2 regions of the Lysinibacillus sp. FW12 genome follow, and region 1 is predicted to be linked to the other one. Evidence: riboswitches for the same ligand, from Rfam matches in the RefSeq annotation. Region 1 holds a riboswitch; the other holds the start of a gene.
What was found. A riboswitch is a leader RNA that binds a small molecule or an ion and turns the genes downstream of it on or off. The one in region 1 is predicted to bind cobalamin.
Positions count from the first base shown of each region.

Region 2: another riboswitch for cobalamin. It lies ahead of SJW71_RS21555 (ABC transporter substrate-binding protein); the one in region 1 lies ahead of SJW71_RS12920 (ABC transporter substrate-binding protein).

Region 1 is NZ_CP139094.1:2,510,388-2,514,491, reverse strand. Features, by position in the region: gene SJW71_RS12925 (GTP-binding protein) at 1-1,252, opposite strand, end outside; cobalamin riboswitch at 1,435-1,621, shown strand; gene SJW71_RS12920 (ABC transporter substrate-binding protein) at 1,748-2,743, shown strand; gene SJW71_RS12915 (precorrin-3B methylase) at 2,803-3,480, shown strand; gene SJW71_RS12910 (S9 family peptidase) at 3,553-4,104, shown strand, end outside.
Region 2 is NZ_CP139094.1:4,203,167-4,207,270, forward strand. Features, by position in the region: gene SJW71_RS21545 (adenosylcobinamide amidohydrolase) at 1-757, opposite strand, end outside; gene SJW71_RS21550 (FecCD family ABC transporter permease) at 754-1,755, opposite strand; gene SJW71_RS21555 (ABC transporter substrate-binding protein) at 1,752-2,720, opposite strand; cobalamin riboswitch at 2,863-3,046, opposite strand; gene SJW71_RS21560 (acyl-CoA dehydrogenase family protein) at 3,104-4,104, opposite strand, start outside.

The sequences.
Region 1 (4,104 bases):
CATAGCCTGTAACCGTTGTCGCAATTGTCTCCATGTATAAAATTTGTGGCTCTCCGAAAGAAACGACTAATGAAAAACGCTTCTGTAATACCTCAACAAGTACCTCTAGCTGAATAACGCCCATTATATGCACGTGGATTTCCTGGAATTTTTCCTGCCAGAGAACACGCAATGAAGGCTCTTCCGCTTCTAACAAACGAAAAATTTGTAGCACTTCTTTAATATGTTGGTCGCCTTCATATTGTACCTTTGCCTGTAAGGTTGGGACGAGCTCGTACGGCTGCGATTGTGTAGTACTGCCAATGCGGTCTCCAATAGTTGCCTGACTTAACCCTTTAACAGCAAATATCTCACCCGCTTCAACATGTTGAACGGTTTCAAAGCGATTGCCATTATAAAGGCGAATTTCTGTGATTTTTTCTGTTGTCTCGCCAAAGGTAAATTCATCCCGCACATGTAAGGACCCCTGCATGGCCTTCATAAAGGTTAAACGCTGGTGGCCGTCGTGTCGTATTTTAAAAACCTCTCCCTGAAACGGTGCATCCTGTTCAAAATGAGTATCGGTTAATAAAGGAAGCTGGGCAATAAATTCCTGAATGCCCTCATCCTTTAAGGCCGAGCCTGTAAAGCAAGGGAAAGCACATTCACTTGTAATCATGTCCTTTAGCTGTGCTAGACATTGTTCATGTTCCAACGATTCATTCAAAAAGGCATCGAGTAATTCTTCATCTCGCTCTGCCAGCCATTCCATCATACTACTAGAAAGATAATCTGCTCGAAGCGGTTCATCGATCAACAAGACATCTGGTGAGCAATCTTTACGTAGCTGCTTCATGACTGCCTCTACGTTGGCCCCTTCACGATCGATTTTATTGATAAAAAAGAAGGTTGGGACATGATATTTACGTAACAGCTGCCATACTGTTTCTGTATGACCTTGCACGCCCTCCACTGCACTGATAATAATAATGGCGTAATCCATGACTCGAATGGAACGCTCCATTTCAGGGGAGAAATCGACATGCCCTGGTGTATCAATTAACGTGTATGTATCATCGCCGATGTTCATGCGACCTTGCTCGGCAAATATGGTGATGCCACGCTTGCGCTCTAATTCATGATTATCGAGAAAGGTATCCTGGTGATCGACACGGCCTCGGGCTTGAATACTATTTGTATGAAAAAGTACTTGCTCAGAAAATGTTGTTTTCCCTGCATCGACATGGGCAAGTACACCAATTGTTTTGTACATAACCAATCCTCGTTTCTATCCAGTGCTATCTTCCCATTGTAACAGAATTCTCGTAGAAATATTTCTTGTAAAATAGTTCGTCTTTATGTCGAAATAGTGCTAATATAATGGGGATTATGGATGTCACGCCATGTTCCTCATTGCGTGATTAATCTTCTTCTGCTAGTCTATCAATAGTATTAACCATTATAAAATGTATTGGTGCAAATGGCATTTGTCATTTGCTTAAAAGGGAAATCGGTGTAATTCCGATGCTGTCCCGCAACTGTAAATGGGGAGTCTATACAACGTGCCACTGTAGTGTAGCTATGGGAAGGCGTATAGATGATGAACCTAAGCCAGGATACCTGCCAATATGAACAGTTAACTAAGAACCACGAGGATGGGGATAGTGATAAAGGTGACCATACCATTTTTTCACTATGCTTCTCTCTTGGCGACAAGAGGGTTTTTTTATGCCCTCAAAACTATATTCATAACAAAGGAGATTAGGACATGAAGAAATGGAATAGTTTATGGCTCATCATGGTCATTGCCTTAGTAGCTGTTTTAGGCGCTTGTAATGCAACGGACAACAAAGAGTCTGCAGAACAGGGTGAAAAGGTTGAGCCGTCCGAGACAGCAACAACAGAAGTAACGATCGAAAATAATGATACAACGCAAACATACAAGGAAGCACCAAAAAAAGCGATTAGTTTAAATCAGCATGTAACGGAAATCATGCTGGCATTAGGATTAGAGGATTCCATGGTAGGAACAGCTTACTTAGATGATACAATCTATGAGCCATTACAAGAAGCTTACGATAAGGTCCCTGTGCTTTCAGATCAATATCCAACGAAGGAGCAAGTAATTGATGCAGAGGCGGATTTCTTATATGCAGGCTGGAAAAGTGGCTTTGGTGAAAAGGGCGTAGGAACTCCGGAAGAGCTAGAGGCATTAGGGATTCATACGTATTTACATACAGCTTCCAATATGACAAAGCCGACATTAGAGGATATTTTCACTGATATTCGCAATATCGCGAAGATTTTCCGGGTGGAGGATCGTGGAGAAGCCTTAATTGAGCAAATGACGAAAGACGTAGAAAACGTACAGTCGAAATTACCGAAAGATGATGAAAATTTACGTGTGTTAGTGTTTGACAGCGGTGAAAAGGATATCTTTACAGCTGGTCAAAACTTTATGAATGAGCTAGTGACCATCGCTGGTGGTCAAAATATTTTTGGTGATGTGGAATCCGGCTGGACAACCGTATCAAAAGAAGATGCAGTAGACCGTAACCCAGAGGTGGTGGTTGTCATTGATTACGGTGAAACAACAGCAGAACAAAAGATTCAATTCTTAAAAAATGATCCCGCATTGAAGGAGATGGAAGCTGTTAAAAATGAGCGCTTTGTTATTCTTCCGCTATCAGGAGCATCTGAAGGAGTTCGAGCAGCAGAGGCGATTGAAATTTTAGCAAAAGGCTTCTATCCTGAAAATTTTTAATCTAACAACAATCCGAGCTAGCGTTTTTGCTAGCTCCTTTTTCATAAGGAGAGATATCCATGAATGCATTTCAAAAAAACGTACCAGATCAAACCTTCGAAACACTTAGCCAACAAGGCGAATTTACACGCTTAGCTGTCAGTCCTGGCATTATTAATAAGCATTACACGCCAGCACAATTTCAAAAAATAGCCGAGATTGTTGGAGAAAAGGGGGCAATTAAGTATTCGGCTTCTTATAGTATTTTAGTATCCGTCCCGACGAGTGCTGCCGCACAAGCTGTTCAAGCCTTACAGGAAGCGGGTCTACATATCGCACCAGCAGGACCTAGTATCGTCATGAAGGCATGTGATTTTTGTGATGGTGAAAAAATGGAGGCAGTGCATATTACAGAACAGCTCTATCATACGTTAGAGAGGATTCAGGTCCCTTCGAGAGTGCGTGTTAACGTGAATGGCTGTGCCTCTGCCTGCTATAACCCATCTTTTGATGATATAGGACTCGTTTATCAAAACGAAAGCTTTGATGTTTATTTAGGGGCTATACCGATGGGGGCAAAGGCACAGGCTGGCACATTATTCGCAAAAAGGGTAGGGGTAGAACAGATTGAAGGCTTTGTGCTACAAATTATAAGCCTTTATCAGGAGTATGCACGTCCTCATGAGCCCTTTTATAAATTTTATCGTAGAACAAAATCCACTGAATATTGGGAAATAGTAAAAGATTCTATTAAATAGCAGGAATATTACTTAGGGTGTCGAAGTATTGTAATAAGGCAATAAAAATTACAAATCCAAAGGAGTAAGAACATGACATCGAAACAAGGAATTCAACCAGAAGATCTTTATCACTTAAAATCGGTAGCAGATCCCCAGCTATCACCTGATGGCACTGAGGTAATATATGTAGAGACGCGTATTGATGAAAAGAAAAAAGACTATATATCCAATTTATTTTACATACACTTGAAGGATAGAACGCCAAAGCAATGGACATTTGGAGAGGATAGAACAAGTGCTCCTGTTTGGTCTCCGGATGGCAGTCAAATTGCCTTTTTGTCAACGAGAACGGGGCAGCCCCAAATTTATGTTTTGTCAAAAGCGGGGGGTGAGGCAAAACAAGTGACACATTGTAAAAATGGTGCGTCATCTCCTGTATGGTCACCGTGCGGAAAGAAAATTGCCTTTTCTGTTAAGCTAGGGAAGGATGAATCTATCTTAGACAAGGTGGAGGATGAAAAGAAAGAGGAGAAAGAAGTAAAGCCTCTCGAAATAGACAAGATGAAACATAAATCAGATGCAGGTGGGTTCTTGGATTTGGAGCAGTTTACCCACATTGCCATCGTCGATTTGGAATCGGGT
Region 2 (4,104 bases), 1.7 Mb from region 1:
TTTGTGGTTTTGGTAATTCAGGATGGGCATAGGTAGTCACTCGAGCTTGATAAACTTCTTCGATTTGGGAAGCAACTAATACTTCATGTGGTGCACCAAGTGCTCTCATTTGTCCGCCTTCCATAAGCAATAATTCATCACAATAAAGAGAGGCTAAATTCATATCGTGTAGGACCATCACTACCGTTAAACCACACTCCACAGCTTCCTGCCGAACCAAATCTAAAATTTGACGTTGGTGTGCAATATCAAGATGATTCGTTGGTTCATCCAGCAGTAAAATTTCAGCTGTTTGAGCTAATGCTTGTGCAACAAAAACTCTTTGCTGTTCACCGCCAGATAAAAATTCCATGGCAGTATGCTCATAACGCTTCACGCCTGTTTGTAGCATAGCATGTTGTACAGCCTGTTCGTCCTGTTCAGACCAACTCGAGAAAAAACCTGTTTGATGCGGGTAGCGCCCAAGTGAAACGGCCTCTCTCACACTGTTTGAAAAAGCATTTGCATGAAGCTGAGGTAGTACAGCCATCTTTTTCGCCAAAGCACGAGCATTATAGGAAAGGATATTTTTCCCATCTATAGTAATTGTTCCATCAATAGCTGGTAGTATACCACTCATTACCTTTAATAATGTGGATTTCCCACTACCATTCGGTCCTAGAATACCTAGAATTTTCCCCTTCTCAACAGTGAAGCTTATATCCTTGACGATTGCTACGTCTTCATAGCCACCTGATAGATGTTCGACCACAATCATGCCCGTACCCCCTTGCTTCTTCGTTGCTTATAAAATATATAGGAGAAAACAGGTGCTCCGATAAATGCTGTAATCACACCAATTGGTAGCTCTCTGGGCAAGATAATTGTTCGTGCTACTAAATCGCAAATAATCAGTAATGTGGCGCCATTTAAAAATGATAATGGCAATAAATGGCGATGATCAGAACCCCAAATCATTCTTGTCATATGCGGCACAACTAAGCCTACAAAACCAATTGTCCCAGAAACCGCTACAGCCGCTCCCGTTAACATGGACCCACCTGCTAAAATCAAATGCTTACTCCGCTTTACATTAACCCCAAGATGTTTCGCTCTCTCTTCACCATATAATAAAACATTTAGCTCTCTTCTTTGTGTCCATAGCATAAGTGAGCCAATCAAAACAAACGGGATAATCATTTGGACATATGGCCATCCACGCATTGATACAGATCCAAGTAACCAACCAACGACTTGGCGTAGCTCTTCACCAGATAAAGCAATCATTAAAGAAATGAGTGAACCTAAAAATGAACTAAAAATAACACCTGTTAATATCAATGTCTCCATTTTTAATGAACGGTCTACCATTCTAGCAAAACTCATCACAACTACCATCGTGATAATAGCGCCAATCATACTAAAAATGGGTAATGCATATAAACCTACAATAGGAATAGATAGGCTAAAAAAGATCGTCATTACAGCACCAACCGAAGCACCAGATGAAACACCTAGTGTATATGGATCTGCTAATGGATTTTTTAGCAAACCTTGAAAGGCAGCTCCTGCAATAGCTAGAGAAGCCCCTACTAGTCCCGCTAACAATACACGTGGCAAGCGGATTTTCCAAAAGATATTGGCGGCTGTTTCATCAACCGCCTGATTCCACAATACTTCAAATGGAATATGCACTGAGCCTATTGCTACGCCACACCAGATGCTAATAAGAAGAAGCGTGCCTGTTACTAAATAGGCTACTGCTATTTTTTTCACTTAAATACCTCTGGATAGATCGCTTTTGCTAATTCTTCAAGACCTTCTCCTAAACGAGGACCTTGACGACTTGTTGTGTTTTCATCTACTTGTACAATTGCTTTATTTTTCACAGCATTAATTGTATCGAAGCCAGCACGCTGTGGTATTTTAGTTAAAATATCTGGTACATAGTGATATGTCACCACGATGACATCTGGATTTTTAGCGATAATTTGTTCTGCATCAATTTTATACCAATCATCAGCATCTGCCGCTACATTTTCTGCATGGATCATTTCAAGCATCGCGTTCATAAACGTACCATTCCCAGCTGTATAGATATCTGGCTCATCAGATGCTTCTACTAGCACTTTCTTTGGTTCAACATCTTTTACTTTGGCCAGCACTTCTTCTACCTTTGCCTTCATGTTGGCAATAACTTCTTCAGCCTCTAGCAATTTCCCTGTAGCTCGACCAAGCTGCTCAATCGTCGTGTATGTCTCATTAAAATCTTGTGCATTATTGACGACAAATACTTTTACACCCGCTGACTCAAGCTGTTCAATCGCTGCTTCTGAAAGAGACATGCTAGATTCATGTGAAAAAACGATATCTGGGTTGAGGGCAATAATTTTTTCAATATTGTATTCCATACCACCAACCTTTTCCTTTTCAGCTACCTCTGGTGGATAATCATCGTTGTCTGTAACCCCTACTATTTCATCTTTTAAACCAAGGCTAAATAATATTTCAGTATTACTTGGAATAAGTGAAACAATTTTCTCTGGAGGAGCTTCTAGTGTTATAACCTTGCCAATGGCATCTGTTATGGTCATTGGGAAAGTTGCTTCGTCCACCTGTGATGTCTCTTGCTGTGTTTGCGGTTCATTAGACGACTTGTCGTTTTTCTCCTCTTGGCCACAGGCAGCTAGCAACCCTAGTGTTAAAAATGCTGATAATCCTATCTTCCAAAATTTCTTCATGTGAATCCTCCTTCGTTGATCTGTGCTTTATTTGGGCAGAAATTCTCCTACACAAATAAGACCCCTCATCTACGAATGATGAAGGGTTAACATTGCACCAAAGAACTGATACAAAATCCACCACCCTATCCTCGTAGGCTGTTATGTCTATACTATAAAGGCAGGTCTCCTGGCTTATGCTTATTACGTCTTTTCAAGCCTTCCCGAATATCATCAGTGGCATCTTTTGAAAAAACTCACATTTACAGTGGCGGGACCGCATCGGAATTACACCGTTTTCCCTTTTCACTTTACTTAAGTAAAGAACCTTTATACTATTCAGTTGATTTTATTATACATGAAAACGAAAAAAAGTCGCCCCCATTCAAGACGACTTCTAGCTTCTATACAATATCAGAAAAATATTGTACGGTTTTCATCTGATCTCCAATTTGTCGCAATGACCATGCCTGTTCTAAATAAACGTCCGCAAGCTTTTCATACTTTCCACCAAATTTTTGCGCCCATTCAACTGCTACGACACTTTCATATAACAGCGCCATTTTCTTTGCAACATCTTTTGCTTCAAATGTTTTCGTGGCATCATCTAAAGCACTAAAAATTTGTAAGATCCCAGCTAGTTTCACCAATTGCTCTCTCACAATTTGCACCAAAGCGCTATCTTTTAATTTTTCTAACCGTTCTTCCATCTCACTGACAAATAGCTCATGTACCTGATACTTATCCACTAACCGAATAAGCTCTAACGCCAGAATATTAGCCGTGCCCTCCCATACCGTCAACACTTGAGCATCTCTCAGTAAGCGCGGTGTCACAAAGTCCTCAATATAACCATTGCCACCATGTAATTCAATTGCTTCACTAGCATAATGAACCGCTTGCTCTGCCGTTTCCTTTTTCATAATGGCAATATATAAACGATTCATAATAACATCTTGTTGTGTTCCATGCCCATTCGTTACTTTATCGTATAATTGAATAAGATCAAAAACGGTCGCTACTTCTACATGTAGCTTAGCTGCAAATTTCCCTAATGTATCTTGAATCATTGGGTATTGTGTTAAAGGCTTGCCAAATGCATATCGATTTGTCACATAATGCTTCGCCTCTAAGAAACCTCGACGCATAATCCCAATCGATGCTACGGCATTGCAAATTCTTGAGAGATTCAGTGCCTCCAGCATATAATAAATCCCCTTACTTTGTTCACCTACAACATAAGCAAGTGCACCATCAAATTCAACCTCACCAGATGGAACTGCCCGAACACCCAACTTATCTTTTAGTCGTCGAATACGTAGATGATTTGCCGTTCCGTCTTCTTTACGCCAAGGAACAGCAAATAAGGTTAATCCTTTAGAGCCTGCTTGTGCACCTTCTAGAC